One region of the Pseudomonas sp. AC070 genome, then DNA from elsewhere that is predicted to be linked to it. Evidence: predicted binding sites of a transcription regulator. Region 1 holds the regulator's gene; each other region holds the start of a gene.

Region 1 (7,500 bases):
CGCGATCAGGCGCAGTCGTTGGGCTACACCGTGGTCGACGCCAGCACCGTGGTCGCCACGCACCTGAACCAGGTGCTGCACAAGCACGCCCATGAATTGCTCGGCCATGAGGAAGTGCAGCAGCTGCTGCAATTGCTGGCCAAGGGCTCGCCGAAACTGGCCGAAGAATTGGTGCCGGGCGTGGTCTCGCTGTCGACCTTGCTCAAGGTGTTGCAGTCGTTGCTGCAAGAGCAGGTGCCGGTTCGCGATATCCGTTCTATCGCCGAAGCGATTAGCAACGTGAAGAGTCAAGATCCCGCCGCCATGGTGGCAGCGGTGCGTGTCGCGCTGTCGCGCTCAATCGTGCAAGGCATTGTGGGACTAGAGCCGGAGCTGCCTGTGATCACCTTGGAGCCGAGGTTGGAACAGATATTGCTCAATAGTCTACAGAAGGCCGGTCAAGGCTCCGAGGATGGCATTCTCCTGGAGCCAAGCATGGCCGAGAAGCTGCAGCGTTCCCTGGTGGACGCCGCGCAACGCCAGGAAATGCTCGGCAAGCCTGCGATTCTGCTGGTAGCCGGTCCGGTTCGGGCGATGCTCTCGCGGTTCGCACGGTTGGCAGTACCGACCATGCACGTGTTGGCGTACCAGGAAATCCCAGACAACAAGCAGGTCACCATCGTTGCCACGGTGGGTCAGAACTGAACTGAGGCTTAGGTCATGCAAGTTAAACGCTTTTTCGCCGCCGATATGCGTCAAGTCATGAAGTTGGTTCGCGATGAGCTGGGCGCCGATGCGTCCATCATCGGCACGCGCCGTGTCGCCGGAGGCGTGGAATTGACCGCTGCCCTGGACTACCAGGCGCCGGTGATTCCTGCACGCCAGCCGAACCCTGAGCTTGAGAACGAGTTGCGTCGCACGCAGTCGATGCTGGTGTCGGCGCAAGCCGATCTGGCCACCCGTGTGGCCGGCGAAAAAATGAAAGACGGCCAGTTGTTCGCCAATGAGTCCATCGTGGCGCCCGAGTTGCCGGCCTCGTTTGTTCGCCCTGAGCGACCAAAACCGGCTGCCGCACCGGCGCCGCAACCTGCGAAGGCGGTGGCAACCGACCAACGCAGCCTCGACGCCATGCGTTTCGAATTGAACGGCCTGCGCGAGCTGATTGAAGTGCAACTGGGCTCGATGGCCTGGGGTCAGATGCAAAGTCGCCGTCCGCAACAGGCTGCGCTGTGGCGTCGTCTGCAACGCATGGGCTTGCCGGCAGAATTGTCGCGCGTGCTGCTGGAGCGGGTGTCTGCCGTGTCCGAGCAGCGTCAGGCCTGGCGCATGATTCTTGCCCACCTGGCCCACGCGATCAAAACGCCAAAAGTCGAGCCGCTGGAAGAGGGTGGTGTGATCGCCCTGGTTGGTCCGGCTGGTATGGGCAAAACCACTACACTGGCAAAAATGGCGGCGCGTTATGTTTTGAAATACGGCGCGCAACACGTGGCGCTGGTGAGCATGGACAGCTACCGCATCGGTGCCCAGGAACAACTGAAAACCTTGGGTCGCATTCTTAATGTGTCGGTGACCCAAGTGGACCCCGGCACCTCGCTGACCCAAGCGCTCGAGCCATTGGCGCGCAAACGCGTGGTGCTGATCGATACCGCCGGCTTGCCGGGTAATGATCCGGCGCTGCACATGCAGTTGGAAACCTTGGCCGGTCGTGGGGTCAAATCGAAAAATTATCTGGTTCTGGCCGCTACCAGCCAGAGCCAAGTGCTCAAGGCGGCCTACCATAGCTATAAGCGTTGCGGTCTGAGTGGCTGTATTCTTACCAAGGCCGATGAAGCAACCAGTTTGGGCGAGGTTTTAAGTCTGGCTATAAGCCAGCATCTACCGGTAGCCTATCTGGCAGACGGTCCGCGCATTCCAGATGACTTGCACGTTCCGCGCAGTCATCAGTTGGTGAGTCGGGCCGTGAGTTTGCAGGCGCCTCAGGAGCCCAGTGAAGACGCCATGGCCGACATGTTCGCCGGGCTGTACCAGAACCCGGCGCGTCGCGCAGGCTGATTCGCTGTAGAGCAAGGCAGTAACGAAATTTAGTCGTTCAGATTGGCCCGGTGCCGAGCCTGAACGTAATCAGCCAAGTGGCCTCAGTCGAGCTAGACAAGGTGTGTAGATAACATGGGTATGCATCCCGTACAGGTGATCGCGGTGACCGGCGGCAAGGGTGGCGTCGGCAAGACCAATGTTTCGGTCAATCTTTCCCTGGCCCTGGCTGACCTTGGTCGGCGTGTGATGCTGATGGACGCCGACCTGGGCCTGGCCAACGTGGACGTGCTGTTGGGCCTGTCGGCCAAGCGCACCCTGGCTGACGTCATCAGTGGCGAATGCGAACTGCGCGACGTGCTGCTGCAAGGGCCGGGTGGCATCCGCATCGTGCCGGCAGCCTCCGGCACACAAAGCATGGTGCAGCTCACGCCCATGCAACACGCTGGCCTGATTCAGGCGTTCAGCGACATCAGTGACAACCTCGACGTATTAGTGATCGACACCGCTGCCGGTATTGGCGATGCGGTGGTGAGCTTTGTGCGCGCGGCCCAGGAAGTGATTGTGGTGGTGTGCGATGAGCCCACCTCCATCACCGACGCCTACGCCCTGATCAAACTGCTGAACCGCGACCACGGCATGAGCCGTTTCCGTGTGCTGGCCAATATGGCGCACAGCCCACAGGAAGGTCGCAACCTCTTTGCTAAGCTGACCAAAGTGACTGATCGTTTCCTCGACGTCGCCTTGCAATACGTCGGCGCTGTGCCTTACGACGAGTCGGTACGCAAGGCGGTACAGAAGCAACGCGCAGTTTATGAGGCCTTCCCTCGCTCCAAGTGCGCGCTGGCATTCAAGGCCATCGCGCAGAAGGTCGACACCTGGCCGTTACCAGCCAATCCGCGTGGGCACTTGGAGTTCTTCGTGGAGCGTCTGGTCCAGCAACCGCTTGCTGATACGGCCGTATGACATCAGGCAATGGGCTCCGTATGTATAGCAAGGCACAGGCGCAGGACTCCCAGCACCAGTTGATCGAGCGTTACGCGCCTCTGGTCAAACGCATCGCCTACCACTTGCTGGCACGTTTGCCGGCAAGCGTGCAGGTGGAAGATCTGATCCAGGCCGGCATGATCGGTCTGCTTGAAGCCTCTAAGAAATACGACTCCAGCAAAGGCGCCAGTTTTGAAACTTTCGCCGGCATTCGTATACGTGGATCTATGCTGGATGAGGTACGCAAGGGCGATTGGGCGCCGCGTTCGGTGCACCGCAACAGTCGCATGGTCAGTGACGCAATTAGAAAAATTGAAGCCCGAACGGGCAGAGACGCTAAAGATCAAGAAGTTGCGGCCGAACTCCAATTGAGTCTCGAGGATTACTACGGCATTCTTGGCGACACTTTGGGCAGCCGCTTGTTCAGTTTCGACGACCTTCTTCAGGACGGCGAGCACACAGGTCTGCGTGAAGACGCTGGCATTACCCACTTCGAGCCTTCGCGCGATCTGGAAGATGAACGCTTCCAATCGGCATTGGCGGCGGCCATCTCTGGACTGCCTGAACGTGAACAGTTGGTGTTGTCGCTGTATTACGACGAAGAACTGAATCTCAAGGAAATTGGCGAAGTGCTGGGGGTCAGCGAATCGCGGGTCAGCCAGTTGCATAGCCAGTGTGCCGCTCGTTTGCGTGCACGCTTGAGCGAGTGGCGCGCTAGCTGAGCGGCACTGCCAGTTTCTCGATTCAACGCGCATCCAGGTGCTGGGTGCGTTTAGGACTGTACGGAGGTCGACTTGGACAAAAACATGAAAATCCTCATCGTTGACGACTTCTCAACGATGCGACGGATCATCAAGAACCTCTTGCGTGACTTGGGATTCACCAACACCGCTGAGGCTGATGACGGAACCACCGCTTTACCCATGCTGCAAAGCGGCAGCTTCGACTTTCTCGTCACTGACTGGAACATGCCGGGAATGACCGGTATCGACCTGCTGCGTGCGGTTCGCGCCGATGACCGTCTCAAGCACCTGCCGGTGCTGATGGTGACCGCCGAGGCCAAGCGCGATCAGATTATCGAAGCGGCGCAGGCCGGGGTGAATGGCTACGTAGTGAAGCCGTTCACAGCTCAAGTGCTGAAAGAGAAGATCGAAAAAATCTTCGAGCGTGTTAACGGCTGATCCCGGCCGTGGGGGCAATATGGCGCACGACGATCTACCCATGGGCGACCTTGAGTCGTCCCTAAAATCCAATGCCCGCGAGCTCGTTGATAGCCTTGAAAAAGGTAATTTTGGCGAAGCGGTGCAGCTCATTCATGAGCTCAACAAAGTGCGTGATCGTGGTCTTTACCACGAAGTGGGAAAACTGACGCGTGAGCTGCACAACGCCATCGTCAATTTCCAGCTTGACCCACGCGTGCCACATGCCAAGGAAGTGTCGCAAATCACCGACGCCACTGAACGCCTGAACTATGTCGTGACGATGACCGAGAAAGCGGCCAATCGCACCATGGATCTGGTGGAGCAGAGCGCGCCGCTGGTTAACGACCTCAACGATGAAGCCACTGCGCTGGGCGCCGACTGGGGTCGCTTTATGCGCCGCGAGTTGGGTGCCGAAGCTTTCCGCGAATTGGCCAAACGCATCGAACTGTTCCTCGCCCGAAGCGAACGTGACAGCAGCAAATTGTCGGGGCATCTCAACGACATTCTGCTCGCCCAGGATTACCAGGACCTCACCGGTCAGGTGATCAAGCGCGTTACGCAACTGGTTACCGAAGTGGAAAGCAACCTGCTGAAACTGGTGCTTATGGCCAGCCAAGTGGACCGTTTCGCGGGTATCGAGCACGACCATGCCGTGCTGCGCGCCGAGCAAGAACAACAAAAAGAGCCTTCTCATGGTGAAGGTCCGCAGATTCATGCCGATAAGCGTGAAGACGTCGCTTCCAATCAGGACGACGTGGACGATCTGCTATCAAGCTTGGGATTCTAGGGAGCACACAGATGAGCTTCGGCGCCGATGAAGAAATCCTCCAGGACTTCCTGGTAGAGGCCGGCGAAATTCTTGAGCAGTTATCGGAACAATTGGTCGAGCTGGAAAGCCGCCCGGATGATTCCAATCTGCTCAATGCGATTTTCCGCGGATTCCACACCGTCAAAGGTGGCGCCGGCTTCCTCCAGCTCAATGAGCTGGTGGAGTGCTGCCACATTGCCGAAAACGTGTTCGACATCCTGCGCAAGGGTGAGCGGCGCGTTGACTCGGAGTTGATGGACGTCGTTCTCGAAGCTCTTGATGCCGTCAATGGCATGTTTTCTGAAGTGCGCGAACGCACCACGCCGACACCGGCTACGCCAGAGCTGTTGGCGGCGCTGGCCCGTTTGGCCGAGCCGCAGAGTGCCGCAGAATTGGCCGGTGCGACTGCCGAACCAGAGGCTGAACCCGAACCCGACGTTGCCGAGGCGCCCGCTGCGGCAGAAGCCTCTGGCGATATCACCGACAGCGAATTCGAGCAGTTGCTCGATGCCCTGCACGACGAGCCCAAAGCGCCCGTAGCAGCCGCCAGCGGTGATGAAATTACCGACGACGAATTCGAATCGCTACTCGACCAGTTGCACGGCAAAGGCCAGTTCGCTGCTGCTCCTGCCGCGCCCGCTGCGCCGGTCAGCGCGCCGCCTGCCAGTGCGGCCCCGGCCGCTGCCGGTGGTGGCGATGAAATTACCGATGACGAATTTGAAGCGCTGCTGGACCAGTTGCATGGCAAAGGCAAATTCGTTGAGCCCGCCGCTGAGCCGCAAGCGCCCGCCGCGCCAGTAGCAGCGGCAACGCCTGCGGCGAGTGGCGCTGGCGACAACATTACCGACGACGAATTCGAGGCCTTGCTGGATCAACTGCACGGCCAAGGGAAATTCGTAGAACCCGCTGCCCAGGCGCCAGTGCCGGCCGCCGCCGCGCCGGCGAAAGCAGCTGCACCTGCGCCCAAGCCCGCCGCGAAAGCCGAGCCGGCCAAACCTGTCGCCCCGGCTAAACCTGCCGCTGCGCCAGCCCCGGCACCTGCTGCTGCCGCTGCTGATAAAGCCGGCCCAGCCGCCGAAGCGGAAACCACCGTGCGCGTCGACACCGCGCGGCTGGACGAAATCATGAATATGGTCGGCGAGTTGGTGCTGGTGCGTAACCGTCTGGTGCGTCTGGGACTCAACAGCGGCGACGAGAACATGTCCAAGGCGGTGTCCAACCTCGACGTGGTGACGGCAGATCTGCAAACCGCGGTGATGAAAACCCGCATGCAGCCGATCAAGAAAGTCTTCGGTCGCTTCCCGCGTTTGGTTCGCGACCTGGCCCGCAGCCTGAAAAAAGAGATCAACCTGGAGCTGGTCGGTGAAGAAACCGACCTCGACAAAAACCTGGTTGAGGCACTCGCCGACCCGTTGGTTCACTTGGTGCGCAACTCGGTGGACCACGGTATCGAGTCGCCGGAAAAACGCGAAGCCGCCGGCAAAAGCCGCGGCGGCAAAATCGTGCTGTCGGCGCAGCAAGAGGGCGACCACATCCTGCTGTCGATTTCGGACGACGGCAACGGCATGGACCCCGACGTACTGCGCGCCAAAGCGGTGGAGAAGGGCGTGCTCGACAAAGACGCCGCAGACCGCCTCAGCGAAGCCGAATGCTACAACCTGATTTTCGCCCCGGGCTTCTCGACCAAAACCGAGATTTCCGACGTGTCTGGCCGTGGCGTGGGCATGGACGTGGTGAAAACCAAGATTTCCCAGCTCAACGGCATCATCAACATTTACTCGGCCAAAGGCCAAGGCACCAAGATCGTCATCAAGGTGCCGCTGACCTTGGCGATCATGCCGACCTTGATGGTCATGCTCGGCAACCAGGCGTTTGCGTTCCCGCTGGTTAACGTCAACGAAATCTTCCACCTCGACCTGTCGCGCACCAACGTCGTCGACGGTCAGGAAGTGGTGATCGTGAGGGACAAAGCCTTGCCGCTGTTCTACCTCAAGCGCTGGCTCATCAGCAGCGCCCAGCACGAAGAGCAGCACGAAGGCCATGTGGTGATTCTGTCGGTGGGCACGCAGCGGATCGGCTTTGTGGTCGATCAGTTGGTGGGCCAGGAAGAAGTCGTGATCAAGCCGCTGGGCAAGATGCTCCAAGGCACTCCGGGAATGTCCGGGGCCACCATTACGGGTGATGGGCGCATTGCCCTGATTCTGGATGTGCCGAGCATGCTCAAGCGTTACGCACGCCGCATCTGATGCGGTGTGTCACTCAGCGTAGATAAGGCATGGAGCGTGGCATTTACGGGACGTAAATAAGCGCTCCGCCTGCTTGCGCAGCACCAAGCGCGACGGCCCAACGGGGTCTCGGGCGGGTACAAAGGAGCGGTTATGGCAGTTAAGGTTCTGGTGGTGGACGATTCCGGCTTTTTCCGCCGGCGTGTCTCGGAGATTCTCTCCGCCGACTCGAATATCCAGGTCGTTGGCACTGCCACCAATGGTCGCG
Region 2 (7,500 bases), 2.9 Mb from region 1:
TACCGCGACTACCTGCAACTGGCCGAAAGCGACAGCCTGGCCCGTGCCGCCGATGCGCCAGCCATGAGCATCGCCTTGTACGAGCGGCACCTGCCTTACGCCATGGCGCTGGGCGTGGAAGAACAATGGACCGCACGCCTGAGCGCCGCCATAGAAAGCGGCGCCGTGCAATGGAGCGAGCCGACGTATCAGCCAGCGTGGTACCGCGATAGCAGCCGCTTCACCACGCCTGCGGCTATGACGAGCGCCCTGCTCGCCGCCGCCAGCAGCGCCTCCACACCACCGCCGAGCCCCTCCTCCGGCTCAAGCTCAAGCTCGGGCAGCAGCAGTTCCTCCGGCGGCGGATCGTCGGGCGGCGGCGGTGGGGGTGGCGGTGGCGGCGGGTGGTAAATAGCGGGCGGCTAAACCTGTAGGAGCGGCTTTAGCCGCGAGCTTTTGATCTCAGCTCAGACAACGCCGCCACCAGGCCCGGCCAATCGCGGCTAAAGCCGCTCCTACAAGAGAAATGCAATCCCCTGTAGGAGCGGCTTTAGCCGCGAGCTTTTCTAGCTAAAACCTTAAACCCGAAAGCGCTGAACCAGACTTTGCAGATGCCCACCCAGACGCGCCAGTTCAACACTCGAGGCGGCCGTTTCTTCGCTGGCAGCGGCGGTTTGTTCGGAAACGTCACGCACGTTCAATACGCTGCGGTTGATCTCTTCGGCCACGGCGGTCTGCTCTTCGGCAGCGGTGGCAATTTGCAGGTTCATGGCCTGAATGGCTGACACCGTGCGGGTGATGCTGCCCAAGGCATCGCCTGCGCTGCGGGTCAGTTGCACGCTGCTGTCGGTGAGCTCGCGGCTGCTTTCCAAAGTGCTCGCCACTTGCTGTGTGCCGCTTTGCAGGCCGCTGATCAGGTCTTCAATTTCTTCGGTAGATTGCTGCGTGCGTTGGGCCAGGCTGCGCACTTCATCGGCGACCACGGCGAAGCCTCGGCCGGCTTCACCGGCACGGGCGGCTTCGATGGCGGCGTTCAGCGCCAGCAGGTTGGTTTGTTGAGCGACCGACTTGATCACGTCGAGCACGCTGCCGATTTTGTCGCTCTCGCGCTTGAGCTCGTTCATGGCATCTGTGGAGTCGCCCACGGCCACAGCAAGGCGCTCGATCTGCGCCACGGCTTCGCCGACAACCCGGTCGCCGTCACGGGCTTGCAAGTCCGCCGCTTTCGCCGCTTCGGAAGCCTCCTCTGCGTTGCGCGCCACTTCCTGAACGGTGGCAGTCATTTCGTGCATGGCGGTGGCGACCTGATCGGTCTCGATTTTCTGGTTGTTTACACCGGCGCTGGTTTGCTCAGTCACGGCAGATAGCTGCTCTGCCGCGCTGGCGATTTGCGTAACGCCATCGCGAATGCCGCCAATCAATTCACGCAGACCCAAGGTCATGTTCTGCATGCTGGTTTGCAGCTGACCCAGCTCGTCACCGCGACGGGTTTCGATGTCGTGACTGAGGTCGCCCGAAGCGATGCGCTCTACGCGGCGCAGCACGGTTTTCAGCGGGCCGACAATTTGGCGAGTGATAAACAGTGCGGCAATCAGGCCCAGCACCAGCGCCACCAGGGAGGCGACCAGCAAAATGGTTTTGGCCTGGCGTTCTTCGTTGTCGCGCTTGGTGTTCTGGCTCACGGTGAGCTGCGCACAGGCATCGAAAATTTGTTTGATCTGCGTATCGAGCACCGTCTGGGCGGCAGCCATCGCGCCCAGCGCGTCGGCGAACTGGCTCACGGTGGCGCGGTAACCATTTAAGGCATCGGCGGCTTTTTGTAAGCCGGCAGCCTCGCTGGGCAATTTTTCCGACAGAGTTTTCAGGTTACCGAGCGCCTGATCAATTGCTGCCAGTGCAGGCTGTTCCAGCTCGACTCTGCCGCTGTAGGTAAAGCCGCGCAGTTCGAAACGAGCCGTTTGAATCAAGCTGTTTTGCGCAATCAGCGCGTCGAGCGCTTGCTGATGCTGCTCAGCGTTTTCTTCACCCACGGCCTCGGCACGCAGAGCTGTGGCCGCTTTGCCCACCTCCGCTACCGCCGCATCGGCAAACTTACCGAACTGCCCGCGCAACGCCTCGCGTGTGCCGACGGCCTGGGTCATTTGGTTGAATGCTTGACGGTACTGGCTGCTCGCATCACTGACTTTCTTGAGCAGCTCCAAGTCGTACGGGGCTTTCATAATCTGATTGCTGTGCTGAATTCCGGCGTCGAGCTTGTCGAGGTTCTCCAGCACGGCGGCGCTGTGGGGGGCATCGCTGAGTTGCACGTAACTAAGACGAGCGATGCGCACGTCACGGGCCATCGCACCCAGTTTTGAGATGACCGCCAGCTTGTCGCCGCGCTCCAGCACCGAACTCAACCCCAGCCAACCGGCCAGCGTGATCAACAACGTCAGCAGCAGCACCAGTGCAAAACCAAGGGCCAGTTTTGCGCCGACGCTGATATTGCTCAGCGCCTGATTCAACCATCCAAACATGGGAGTCTCCAGAAAAACGAGGCAGAGGAGGCCAGCTCTATCGGCTGGCTCCTGCGCAATATATCGACTTATCCGACACAACCTTAAGGAACATTTGGCGACCTGATACGCCAGGTACCGCCAAGCAATGCCCTGCACAAAACTGGTCGATTATCGAACGTCCTACACACAGCCCATTGACCGAATTAACCGGTTAGTACATTTTCTCCTACACGCTTTTGGCCGCTCGCCTGCCAGAACAACAATAAGAAATGGAGAACGCTTTTATGCCCCGTACCGTGCTGGTGCTTAACGGCCCCAATCTCAATATGCTCGGCACCCGCGAACCGGCCACCTACGGCCACGAAACCCTTGCTGACATCGCCGACCTGTGCCGCCGCACCGGCAGCGCGCTGGACCTAACCGTCGAGTTCGAACAAACCAATCACGAAGGCCAGTTGATCGACTGGATTCACCAGAGCCGTGGCCGCTGCGCCGCCATCGTGATTAACCCGGGCGCCTGGACCCACACCTCGGTCGCCATTCGCGACGCCCTGGTGGCCAGCGAATTGCCGGTGATCGAAGTACACCTCTCCAACGTGCACAAGCGCGAAGAATTCCGTCACCACTCCTACGTGTCCGGCATCGCCGTGGCCGTGCTCGCCGGGTTCGGCAGCAACGGCTATCGCATGGCCGTCGAACACGTTGCTCACTTGCTCAAGGCCTGACCATGTCCCGCACCCGCAGCATTCTGGCCGGCCTGATTGGCGCTGGCATTCAGGCCTCGCGCACGCCGGCGTTGCATGAGCACGAAGGCGACGCCCAGGGCATTCGCTACCTGTATCGCCTGATTGATATCGACGTCCTGAAGATGGGCCTCGACGATTTGCCCACCCTGCTCAACGCCGCCCAACACACCGGCTTTACCGGACTCAACATCACCTTCCCCTGCAAGCAGGCGGTGATTCCGCTGCTTGATGAGCTGTCGCCGGAAGCGCGCGGCATCGGCGCGGTGAACACGGTGGTGTTCGAGAACGGCAAGCGCGTCGGCCATAACACTGACTGCCTCGGTTTCGCCGAAGGCTTCCGCCGTGGGCTGAGCGATGTGGCCCGCGCGCAAGTGGTGCAGATGGGCGCAGGCGGTGCCGGCGCAGCGGTGGCCCATGCTTTGTTGATTGAAGGCGTTGAGCGGTTAACTATTTTCGACGTAGACGCCGGCCGCGCCAGCGACCTGGCGGCGAACCTCAACGCGCATTTCCCAGGCAACCGCGCGAGCGCCGGTACCGACCTGGCAGCCGCCATGGCGAGCGCCGATGGCCTGGTGAACACCACGCCGATGGGCATGGCCAAACTGCCGGGCATGCCGGTGCCCAAAGCCCTGCTGCGTGCGCCGATGTGGGTGGCGGAAATTGTGTATTTCCCCTTGGAAACCGAACTGCTGCGCGAAGCCCGCGCCTTGGGTTGCCGCACGCTCGACGGCGGCACCATGGCAGTGTTCCAAGCAGTAAAAGCTTTTGAATTGTTCAGCGGCGCGGCGGCAGACGCCACGCGCATGCAGGCGCATTTCACGGCGATGGGCGCATGACGATTACGACGAAACGACACCCCTAACACGGCGCCCAGCGTTGGCGCTTACGAGATCACAACAATGACAAAAATGATCGATCTGTATTTTCGCTTCCTGAAGCTGATCGTCGTGCTGTGCATGCTGGGCATGGTGCTCATGGTGTTCGGCAACGTGGTCATGCGGTATGCCTTCAACTCGGGCATTACCGTGTCGGAAGAACTGTCGCGCTGGCTGTTTGTGCTGATGGTGTTTCTCGGCTCGTTGATCGCCTTGCGCGAGCGCAGCCACCTGGGCCTCGACTTGCTGATCAAAAAGCTGCCGCCGTTCGGGCGCAATCTGTGCCTGGCGGTAGGCCATTTGCTGATGCTGTTTATCGCCTGGCTGGTGCTCAGCGGCAGTTGGCAGCAGGCGCGCATCAACCTGGATGTGGTCGCCCCCGCCTCGGGCCTGTCGATGGCCTGGTTCTATGGCATCGGCGTGCTGTTCGGCCTCACTGCCATTCCGGTGATTGCCGGCGAGTTGGTGCTGGCCCTGCGCGGTCGGTTGCCGCAAGGCAAAGCCGGCGTCGAATCGGTGCATCTGCCAAGCACTGAGGGGAACCGCTAATGACGCTAATCCTCTTCCTCGGCACCCTGCTGGGCACCATGGCCCTGGGCATTCCGATTGCCTTTGCCCTGCTGTTGGTGAGCGTGGTGCTGATGTGGCAACTCGACCTGTTCGATGCCCAAATCATCGCCCAGAACCTGCTCAACGGCGCCGACAGTTTCCCGTTGCTCGCCGTGCCGTTTTTTATGCTGGCCGGCGAGGTGATGAATGCCGGCGGCTTGTCGCGGCGCATCGTTAACATTGCCATGGCCATGGTTGGTCACAAGCGCGGCGGCCTGGGTTACGTGGCGATTATTGCCTCGTGCCTGCTGGCCTCGTTGTCCGGTTCGGCGGTGGCAGATGCGGCCGCTCTGGCTGCGTTGCTGATTCCGATGATGGTCCAGGCTGGCCACAACCGCGAACGCGCGGCGGGGCTGATCGCTTCGGGTGGCATCCTGGCGCCGATCATTCCGCCAAGCATCGGTTTTATCGTGTTTGGCGTGGCCTCTGGCGTGTCGATTTCCAAGCTGTTTCTGGCCGGCATCGTGCCGGGCATCATGCTCGGCGCGTCGCTGGCGGTGGCGTGGTGGTTCGTCTCGCGCAGCGAAAACGTGGCCACGCCGCCCAAGGCCAGCCGTGCGGAGATTCTCAAAACCTTGCTGGACGGCAGCTGGGCGCTGGGCCTGCCGCTGATCATCATTTTTGGTCTGAAGTTCGGCATTTTCACGCCCACCGAAGCGGCGGTGGTGGCAGCGGTTTACGCCCTGTTCGTGTCGCTGTTTATCTACCGCGAACTGAAGTTCAGCCAGCTCTATGAAGTGGTGCTGTCGGCGGCGAAAACCACCTCGGTAGTGATGCTGTTGGTGGCCGCTGCCATGGTGTCGTCGTGGCTGGTGACCATCGCCGATCTGCCCGGCCAGCTCACCGATGTGCTGCAACCGTTCCTCGACTCACCGACCACGCTGCTGCTGATGATCATGGTGTTGATCATTCTGGTCGGCATGGTCATGGACATGACGCCGTCCATCCTGATTCTCACGCCCGTGCTGATGCCGGTGGTGAAGCAGGCTGGCATCGACCCGGTGTATTTCGGCGTGCTGTTTCTGGTGAACACCTCCATCGGTTTGATCACTCCGCCAGTCGGCACGGTGCTCAACGTGGTGTGTGGCGTGGCCAAGTTGCGGCTCGATGAAATCACCCGGGGCATATGGCCGTTCCTGCTGGCCCAGTTGCTGGTGTTGGCGCTGTTGGTGATGTTCCCGCAACTGGTTCTGGTACCCCTGAAGTTCTTCGCCGGTTAGCCGGCTGCTGTAAACCGATGTCTCGCAAACAACAACAAAACGGAGCGCACTGAAATGAACAAATGGCTAAAACCTTTACTGACCTCCGCCTGCGCCGCAGGCCTGCTGCTCAACGGCCTTACGGCCCAAGCGGAAATTGGCGAACACACCTTGCGGTTCGCTTTTCAGAACGTAAAAGAACACCCGCAGGGCCAGGGCGCGCAGAAGTTTGCTGACCTGGTTAAAGAGAAAAGCGGCGGCAAAATGACCGTGCGTTTGTTCCCCGGTGGCGTGCTGGGCGGCGACCTGCAAACCGTGTCGGCGCTGCAAGGTTCGACCCTCGATTTAACCGTGCTCAACTCCGGCATCCTCGCCGCCCAAGTGCCTGAGTTCGCCCTGCTCGACTTTCCCTTCCTGTTCAACAACACCCAGGAAGCGCAAGCGGTGATCGACGGCGAAGTGGGCCAGGAACTGGCCAAGCGACTGGACAGCAAAGGCTTGCGTAGCCTCGGTTACTGGGACCTGGGTTTCCGCAACCTGACCAACAGCAAAACGCCGGTGACCAAATGGGAAGACATGTCTGGCCTGAAAGTGCGGGTGATCCAGTCGCCGATCTACCTCGAAACCTTTAAAGCCCTCGGCGCCAACCCGGTGCCAATGCCATTCCCCGAGGTGTACACCGCCCTGGAGCAAAAGACTGTCGACGGCCAGGAAAACCCCTTCACCGTTATCAAGGGCAGCAAGTTCAACGAAGTGCAAAAGTACCTGAGCGTGACCCAGCACATCTACAACCCGCAGTCGTTTGTGATGGGGGCGAAAAGCTGGGGCAAGTTGAACGCAGAAGAACAAGCGGTGATCACCGACGCAGCTAAGGAAGCGACCGTGTATCAGCGTGAAATCACCGCGACTGCTCAGAAAGAGGCGTACACCGAACTGTCGAAAGACATGCAAGCCAACGCCATCAGCCCCGCTGAAATGGAGCGCTTTCGCGAGAAGGTGAAACCGGTGATTGCGCAGTTCTCCAAAGACATGGATCCGGCCTTGGTGAAGGCCATGTATGACGCCGTGGAGAAGGTGCGCGGCAGTAAATAACCGTTTGCGTGATGTGAAAAAAACGCCTCTTACCGAGGCGTTTTTTTTATTGCCGCAAATAGGCGATTACCGATTCGCAAATCATCGCTTTGTGCCGCTGCTTCACCTGCTCATCCGGCAAATCGATCTGGAAGATCTCGCCAAAGGTGTTGCGGTTGGACACGCGGTAAAAGCAGAACGAGCTGATCAGCAAATGCAGGTCGATGGCTTGCAAGCCGCTGCGAAACACGCCGGCTGCTTCGCCACGGCGCAAGGTTTCGTCGAGCAGATTGAGCACGGTGTGGCTCAGCGAGCGAATGGTCGGCGACTGTTTCACGTTGGCGCCGTTGAGGATGTTTTCGATGCACACGATGCGCACGAAATCGACGTTACGGTCGTGGTGGTCAAAGGTGAATTCCACCAACCGCCGAATGGCCGCCACCGGTTCCAGTTCGGCCAAATGCAGCTGCGCTTCGGTGCGACGGATGTCGCCGTAGAGTTTCTCCAGCACTTCAACGTAGAG
Region 3 (7,500 bases), 3.1 Mb from region 1:
TTGCCGACAAGCGTGACGTATTGGTCCTCGATCCAAGCAGCGATTTCTTCCGTTATTTGGAGAAGTCGAAACCTTGATGTCAGTCGTTTCCGGCGGACGCTAGTCGTCCGTCGGGGTGACCCGTCAGGGAAACGTGTTATGATTGGTCAGCCGGGAAATTCCCGGCTTTTTTGCGTCTGTGGGAACCATGTGGCAGGAACTCGGCATCGCGTTGTGTTTAGTGCTGGTGCTGGAAGGCATCCTGCCGTTCCTATATCCACGAGGTTGGCGTGCGACATTCATGCAGCTTTTACAGCTGTCTGATCGTCACTTACGTCTAATCGGGCTTGCCAGCATGTTGCTGGGAACAGTCCTCCTTTACTGGCTTCATTAATGGCTGCCGCCCGCAACGAGGGGAATGGCGAAATGGCAACGGTAGACCGCTGGCTGCTGCCAGATGGCATCGAGGAAGTACTGCCGCCGGAAGCGGCGCGCATTGAGGCGGCCCGCCGCCAGGTACTGGATCTGTTCCAGCGCTGGGGCTATGAGTTCGTCGTCACTCCACACATTGAATACCTGGAATCTCTGCTCACCGGCGCGGGCCAGGATCTGGATCTGCGCACCTTCAAGGTAATCGATCCGCAAACGGGTCGGCAGATGGGCTTTCGCGCGGACATCACGCCGCAAGTGGCTCGCATCGATGCGCATACTTTGCGTCGCGAAGGTCCGAACCGCCTGTGCTACGCCGGCAGCGTGCTGCATGCTCAGCCTCGCGCGCTCACTACCTCGCGCAGCCCGATTCAACTGGGCGCAGAGCTGTACGGCGATGCCAGCCCGGCCAGCGACGTGGAAGTCATCAGCCTGCTGCTGGAAATGCTCGAGCTCGCCGCCGTTCCTGACGTGCATATCGACCTTGGTCATGTCGGCATCTACCGGGGTCTTGCCCGCGCGGCGGATCTCTCCGGTGAAGTCGAGCAGCAGTTGTTTGACGCGCTTCAGCGCAAGGCTGTCGATGAAGTGGCTTCGCTCACTGAGCACGTGCCCGCCGAATTGCAGAAAATGCTGCGTGCCCTTGCCGAGCTGTGCGGCGAGCGCGAAGTGCTGGACCTGGCTCAAGCCTGCCTGGTCGAGGCGCCTGAAGACGTGCATCTGGCGCTGGACGAGTTGATCGCCATTGCTGACACGCTTGAACGCCGCTACCCCGAAGTGCCGCTGTACTTTGACCTCGGCGAGTTGCGCGGTTACCACTATCACACCGGTGTAGTCTTCGCCGCGTTCGTTCCCGGTGTTGGTCAGTCCATCGCGCAAGGCGGCCGTTACGATGACATCGGCGCTGACTTTGGTCGCGCTCGTCCGGCCACCGGTTTTTCGACCGACCTTAAAACTCTGGTAACGCTAGGCTCCATGCAGCTCGACGAGCCAAAAGCCGGGGTGTGGGCGCCAGACAATCACGATTTGTATCTATGGAAGGCGGTTCGCCAGTTGCGCGGGCAAAACACGCGTGTCGTGCAGGCGCTGCCGGGGCAGGACGTTTCTGCCGCGCGCGAGGCAGGCTGCGATCGCCAGCTGGTGCTCGTCGATGGGCGCTGGCAAGTGGCGCCATTGGCTAATTAAAGATTTCCGTCGGCTGCGGCCGGCATCAAGCTTCGAAGAGGACAAGTGTTATGGGTAAGAATGTCGTCGTCCTGGGCACCCAATGGGGTGATGAGGGCAAAGGCAAGATCGTTGATCTGCTGACTGAACACGCGGCTGCGGTAGTTCGCTACCAGGGCGGTCACAACGCAGGTCATACCCTGGTGATCAACGGCGAAAAAACCGTCTTGCACCTGATCCCGTCGGGCGTGCTGCGTGACGGCGTTCAGTGCCTGATCGGCAACGGCGTGGTAGTTGCACCTGACGCCCTGATGCGCGAAATCATCAAGCTGGAAGAGAAGGGTGTGCCGGTGCGCGAGCGCCTGCGCATTAGCCCGGCTTGCCCGCTGATTCTGTCGTACCACGTGGCGCTGGATCAGGCCCGTGAGCGCGCCCGTGGCGAAGCCAAAATTGGCACCACCGGTCGCGGCATCGGCCCGGCTTACGAAGACAAAGTGGCCCGTCGTGGTCTGCGCGTAGGTGACCTGTTCCACCGCGAGCGTTTTGCAGCCAAGCTCGGCGAGTTGCTGGATTACCACAACTTCGTGCTGGTGAATTACTACAAAGAGCCGGCCATCGACTTCCAGAAAACCCTGGATGAGTGCATGGAATACGCCGAGCTACTGAAGCCGATGATGGCTGACGTGACCTCCGTGTTGCACGACCTGCGCCGCGACGGCAAAGACATCATGTTTGAAGGCGCCCAGGGTTCGTTGCTCGACATCGACCACGGCACCTACCCGTACGTGACCAGCTCCAACACCACGGCGGGCGGCATCGCTACCGGTTCGGGCTTTGGTCCGATGTACCTCGATTACATCCTTGGTATCACCAAGGCCTACACCACGCGCGTTGGCTCGGGTCCGTTCCCGACTGAGCTGTTCGACGACGTCGGTGCGTTCCTCGCCAAGCGTGGCCACGAATTCGGCGCCACCACCGGCCGTGCTCGCCGTTGCGGCTGGTTTGACGCCGTGATCCTGCGTCGCGCTATCGAAATCAACAGCATCTCGGGCCTGTGCCTGACCAAGCTGGACGTGCTTGACGGTCTGGAAACCATCCGCATCTGCGTGGGCTACAAAAACGAAAACGGCGCGGTCATCGACGCCCCAACTGACGCTGACAGCTACATCGGCCTGGAGCCGGTGTACGAAGAAGTGCCGGGCTGGAGTGAGTCGACACTGGGCGCCAAGAGCCTGGATGAGCTGCCGGCCAATGCTCGCGCCTACATCAAGCGTGTGGAAGAGTTGGTCGGCGCGCCGATCGACATCATCTCCACCGGCCCGGACCGCAACGAAACCATCGTATTGCGTCATCCGTTCGCGTAAGGGCTAGCGCCGTCGCTTACGACGGTTAACGAAAAGGGTCGCCAATTGGCGGCCCTTTTTCGTTTCTAAGCGTCTGGTCAGGTGTGGCGGCATGGCACTTGCTGTGCTCAAGTTATCCCAGCAGTTGCCGTCACATCAGGTGACGGATATTGGAGGTTTGTCGTGTCAGCCATTGTTTCTCTCTTGCGTAGCCGCTTGCTGCGCCCGGTCTTCATTGCACTCGGAATTGCACTGCTGGTGCAGGTCCTGGTGGCCGTTGCACTAACTCGGAGCACGGTTGGTGCGCTGGAGGTCGACCTGGGCGCGCGTCTGGGTTCTGACACCCAGCGGCTCGAGTCCGAATTGGAGGAGGCGGGGCGCGAACTGTCTTCGGGCCTGGGCACCTTATCGACACGCACCCGCGAGCGCCTCGCCGCCGGCCTTTCTTCGCGCTTAAAGGAAGAGCAAGCGCAGATGCGCGCCACGCTCGAACAGAACCTCAAAGATTCGGCCAACGACATGGCGCAGCTGTTGGCGGCGGTGGCGCCGCGTGCGATGTGGGATAACGACGGTCCCGCGCTTTCCGAATTTGCCCGGCGTGCGCAACGCAACCCGAACGTGCTGTTCGTGGTGTATGACGATGCGCAAGGGCAGCATCTGACCCGCTACCTAAACCGCGAAAATCCGCTGATCAAAGCGCTGATGGATAAAGGCGAAGGTGAGCGGGCATTGGACAAAGTGCTCAACGCGGCGCGTAACGATAAATCCGTTTACCTCATCGAAGCGCCCATCAGCCCTAACGGCGTGGAAATCGGCAAGGTGCTCATGGGCGTTTCCACGGCCTCGGTTGAGCAGCAGTTGGTCGCGCTCGACAAACGTTTCTCCGCGCTGATTGCCAGTGGCGATCAGTTGGTCGCCGACAGCCTGTCGGGCGCTGCTACTGAAAGTACCGCCGCTCTGACGGCGCGATTGAAAGCGGCACAAACCGAAACGGCCGGCATGGCCGACGGCGCTCGTACCTCCGTTCAGGAATCCGCTGCCACATTGAAATGGCGCATCGGTTTGGGCTTGGTGCTGGTGGGCCTTTGCGTGTTGCTGACGCTGGCGATCGTGCTGGGGCGGCGGGTGGTGAGCAAGCTGCACTTGCAGATTGCTGCGCTGAACGATTTGGCAGCGGGCGAGGGCGATTTGACCCGTCGCATCGAAGTCACCAGCCGCGACGAGATTGGCGACATGGCCATCGCTGTGAATCGCTTTGTCGAGAAATTGCAGCCCATCGTGCGTGAGGCGGGCGAGGTCGCGGTCAGCACTGGCGTCGAAATCAAAGGCCTGGCCACTCGCAGCGTTGCGGCCGAAGCGGCTGCTGAACGTCAGCGTGATGAAGTGGCGGGCAGTCTCGAGGCGTTGGCGGTGATGGCTGGCGATGCGCAGGCTGAAAGTCGCGCTATGCAGGCGGCGTTGCAGCGCGTGGTGTCGATTCGTCAGGACGCCAACGAGAACGCCGTAATCGCCACGAAAGTCGGCGCCTTGATTGAGGAGCTGGTGTCGCGCGTTGATGCCGGGTCGGCGGTGATCGAGCGACTGGCGCGTCAGAGCGAACAAATCGAAATGGTGCTGACCGTTATCCACGGCATCGCCGAGCAAACCAACCTGCTGGCGCTCAACGCGGCCATCGAGGCGGCGCGAGCGGGCGAGACCGGTCGCGGCTTCGCTGTGGTGGCGGACGAGGTGCGTGCGCTGGCCAGCAAGACGCAGCAGTCCACGGGCGATATCCAGTCGCACATCACCGCTCTTCAGCAAGGTGCACGTGAGGCGGTGTCGGTGATCGGCCGCGCCGGTCAGCAGGCTAATGAAGGCTTGGCAGCGCTGCGTGACAGCGAGCGGTTGCAGTTGTCGGTGCAGGCGGCGGTGGATGACGTTCACGCCGCAATAAAGGCGGCCACGCAGGCGGCCGCGCATCAAGCCGAAGGTGCCGATGCAGTTCGGGGTCGCGTGGAAGTTATTCACGCAGAGGCGCAGCGCGCCGCCGAAGCGGGTGCGGCGACAGCGGCGAGCGGTCGTGTGCTGGACGGGTTGGCGTCGCGGCTTAAATCCAGCTTGGGTCAGTTCCGCGTTTAACGGCGCGTTCGTTGAGGAGGCCGGGCATTCCCGGCTTCGTTAATGGCCGCCGCTGGCCAAAATCCAGACACAAAAAAACCGGCCTAAGCCGGTCTTTTTGTTGCTGAGGTTGGTAGTACCTCAGTCTAAATTGGTGCCCAGGAGAAGACTCGAACTTCCACGATGTTGCCATCGCTAGGACCTGAACCTAGTGCGTCTACCAATTCCGCCACCTGGGCGTTGAGTTCGTTGATTGCTCAAGTACTTTCAACTACAACAACGTTTGCCGTCGTTGTGGGCGCGAAATATACGGACCAGTTTGAAGGTTGTAAACCCCTGATGTGAAAAAAAACTTTATTCGTTCACGTGAGCAGACCAAGATAGCGTTTTCGCGCTTCAATAGGCGCAAGACACTTACTTCTCTATATAGATAAGGCGAACCCTCTCTAATGGCCGATTGGCAATCCCTCGATCCCGAGGCCGCCCGTGAAGCGGAAAAATACGAAAACCCTATCCCAAGTCGTGAGCTGATTCTTCAGCATCTGGCGGATCGCGGTTCGCCAGCCAACCGCGAGCAGTTGGTAGAAGAGTTCGGCCTCACCACTGAAGAACAACTCGAAGCCTTGCGCCGTCGCCTGCGGGCCATGGAGCGTGACGGCCAGTTGATCTACACCCGTCGTGGCACCTACGCGCCGGTCGATAAACTCGACCTGATCCTCGGTCGCATCAGCGGCCACCGCGATGGCTTCGGTTTCCTCATTCCGGATGACGGCAGTGATGACCTTTTCCTGAGCCCTGCTCAGATGCGTCTGGTCTTCGATGGCGACCGTGCCTTGGCGCGCGTTACCGGCCTCGACCGTCGTGGTCGCCGTGAAGGTGCGGTTGTGGAAGTGATTTCCCGTGCCCACGAAACCATCGTCGGCCGCTATTACGAAGAAAGCGGCATCGGCTTTGTCGTCGCAGACAATCCGAAAATCCAGCAGGAAGTGCTGGTCACGCCGGGTCGTAACGCGAGCGCCAAACAAGGCCAGTTCGTTGAGGTGAAAATCACCCATTGGCCAACGCCGCGCTTCCAGCCTCAGGGCGACGTGGTTGAAGTGGTCGGCAACTATATGGCGCCGGGCATGGAAATCGACGTGGCGCTGCGCAGCTACGACATTCCCCACGTATGGCCTGAAGCGGTGCTCAAAGAAGCCGCCAAGCTCAAGCCGGAAGTGGAAGAGAAAGACAAAGAAAAACGCATCGACCTGCGCCACCTTCCGTTCGTGACCATCGATGGCGAAGACGCTCGCGATTTCGACGACGCGGTGTATTGCGAGAAAAACGGCAGCAATTGGCGCCTGTTCTCCGGCGGCTGGAAGCTGTACGTCGCCATCGCCGACGTTTCTCACTACGTGAAAATCGGCTCGGCGCTGGACGACGAATCGCAAGTGCGCGGCAACTCGGTGTACTTCCCCGAGCGCGTAATCCCGATGCTGCCGGAAGAGCTGTCGAACGGCCTTTGCTCGTTGAACCCCAAGGTCGACCGCTTGGCGATGGTTTGCGAGATGAGCATCTCCAAGACCGGCAAGATGACCGACTACCAGTTCTACGAAGCGGTCATCCACTCCCACGCGCGCCTGACCTACAACAAAGTCAGCGCCATTCTCGAAACGCCGAAAAGTGCCGAAGCGAAAGCCTTGCGCACCGAGTACGCCGACGTGGTGCCGCACCTCAAACAGCTGTATTCGTTGTATCAGGTACTGTTGGCGGCCCGCCATGAGCGCGGCGCCATCGATTTCGAGACCCAGGAAACTCGCATCATTTTCGGCTCTGGCCGCAAGATCGCCGAGATCCGTCCTACGACTCGTAACGACGCTCACAAGCTGATCGAGGAATGCATGCTGGCCGCCAACGTGGCCACCGCCGAATTCCTCAAAAAGCACGAGATTCCTGCGCTCTATCGCGTGCACGATGGTCCGCCGCCGGAGCGTTTGGAGAAGCTCAAAGCATTCCTCGGTGAGTTGGGCTTGTCGCTGCAACGCGGAAAGTCCAAAGAAGGCCCGTCGCCTAAGGATTATCAGGCGTTGCTTGAAGGCATTCGGGAGCGGCCGGATTACCACCTGATTCAAACCGTCATGCTGCGCTCGCTGAGTCAGGCGGTTTACAGCGCCGATAACCAGGGCCACTTCGGCCTAAATTACGAGGCGTACACGCACTTCACTTCGCCGATTCGTCGTTACCCGGACTTGCTCACGCACCGCGCCATCCGCAGCGTCATTCGCTCGAAGATGGACACGCCGCACGTTAAGCGTGCCGGCGCGATGATGATTCCGAAAGCGCGCATTTACCCGTACGACGAACCCGCGCTCGAGCAACTGGGCGAGCAGTGCTCATTGTCCGAGCGCCGCGCCGACGAAGCCACCCGCGACGTGGTGAACTGGCTCAAGTGCGAGTTTATGAAAGACCGCGTGGGCGAAAGCTTCCCGGGCGTTATCACGGCTGTGAC

Evidence for each region. Region 1 encodes FliA, which starts transcription of late flagellar genes. Its sites were predicted from a motif close to CTAAAGTTTNNNNNNNNNNNGCCGNTAA; they were not measured.
Region 2: the regulator FliA is predicted to act here: its motif matches at 2,556-2,583, upstream of ACZZ0Q_RS02010 (methyl-accepting chemotaxis protein).
Region 3: the regulator FliA is predicted to act here: its motif matches at 3,043-3,070, upstream of ACZZ0Q_RS01465 (methyl-accepting chemotaxis protein).

Annotation. Positions count from the first base shown of each region.
Region 1 is NZ_OZ409871.1:3,411,272-3,418,771, reverse strand. Features, by position in the region: gene flhA (flagellar biosynthesis protein FlhA) at 1-684, shown strand, start outside; gene flhF (flagellar biosynthesis protein FlhF) at 700-2,031, shown strand; gene fleN (flagellar synthesis regulator FleN) at 2,146-2,976, shown strand; gene fliA (RNA polymerase sigma factor FliA) at 2,973-3,719, shown strand; gene ACZZ0Q_RS15275 (chemotaxis response regulator CheY) at 3,804-4,178, shown strand; gene ACZZ0Q_RS15270 (protein phosphatase CheZ) at 4,198-4,986, shown strand; gene ACZZ0Q_RS15265 (chemotaxis protein CheA) at 4,998-7,253, shown strand; gene ACZZ0Q_RS15260 (protein-glutamate methylesterase/protein-glutamine glutaminase) at 7,386-7,500, shown strand, end outside.
Region 2 is NZ_OZ409871.1:467,185-474,684, reverse strand. Features, by position in the region: gene ACZZ0Q_RS02015 (DUF2207 domain-containing protein) at 1-390, shown strand, start outside; gene ACZZ0Q_RS02010 (methyl-accepting chemotaxis protein) at 558-2,495, opposite strand; gene aroQ (type II 3-dehydroquinate dehydratase) at 2,762-3,202, shown strand; gene ACZZ0Q_RS02000 (shikimate dehydrogenase) at 3,205-4,059, shown strand; gene ACZZ0Q_RS01995 (TRAP transporter small permease) at 4,123-4,647, shown strand; gene ACZZ0Q_RS01990 (TRAP transporter large permease subunit) at 4,647-5,927, shown strand; gene ACZZ0Q_RS01985 (TRAP transporter substrate-binding protein) at 5,982-6,998, shown strand; gene ACZZ0Q_RS01980 (TetR/AcrR family transcriptional regulator) at 7,045-7,500, opposite strand, start outside.
Region 3 is NZ_OZ409871.1:344,333-351,832, forward strand. Features, by position in the region: gene hflC (protease modulator HflC) at 1-77, shown strand, start outside; gene ACZZ0Q_RS01450 (DUF2065 domain-containing protein) at 188-373, shown strand; gene ACZZ0Q_RS01455 (ATP phosphoribosyltransferase regulatory subunit) at 406-1,593, shown strand; gene ACZZ0Q_RS01460 (adenylosuccinate synthase) at 1,644-2,936, shown strand; gene ACZZ0Q_RS01465 (methyl-accepting chemotaxis protein) at 3,099-5,033, shown strand; tRNA gene ACZZ0Q_RS01470 (tRNA-Leu) at 5,165-5,251, opposite strand; gene rnr (ribonuclease R) at 5,462-7,500, shown strand, end outside.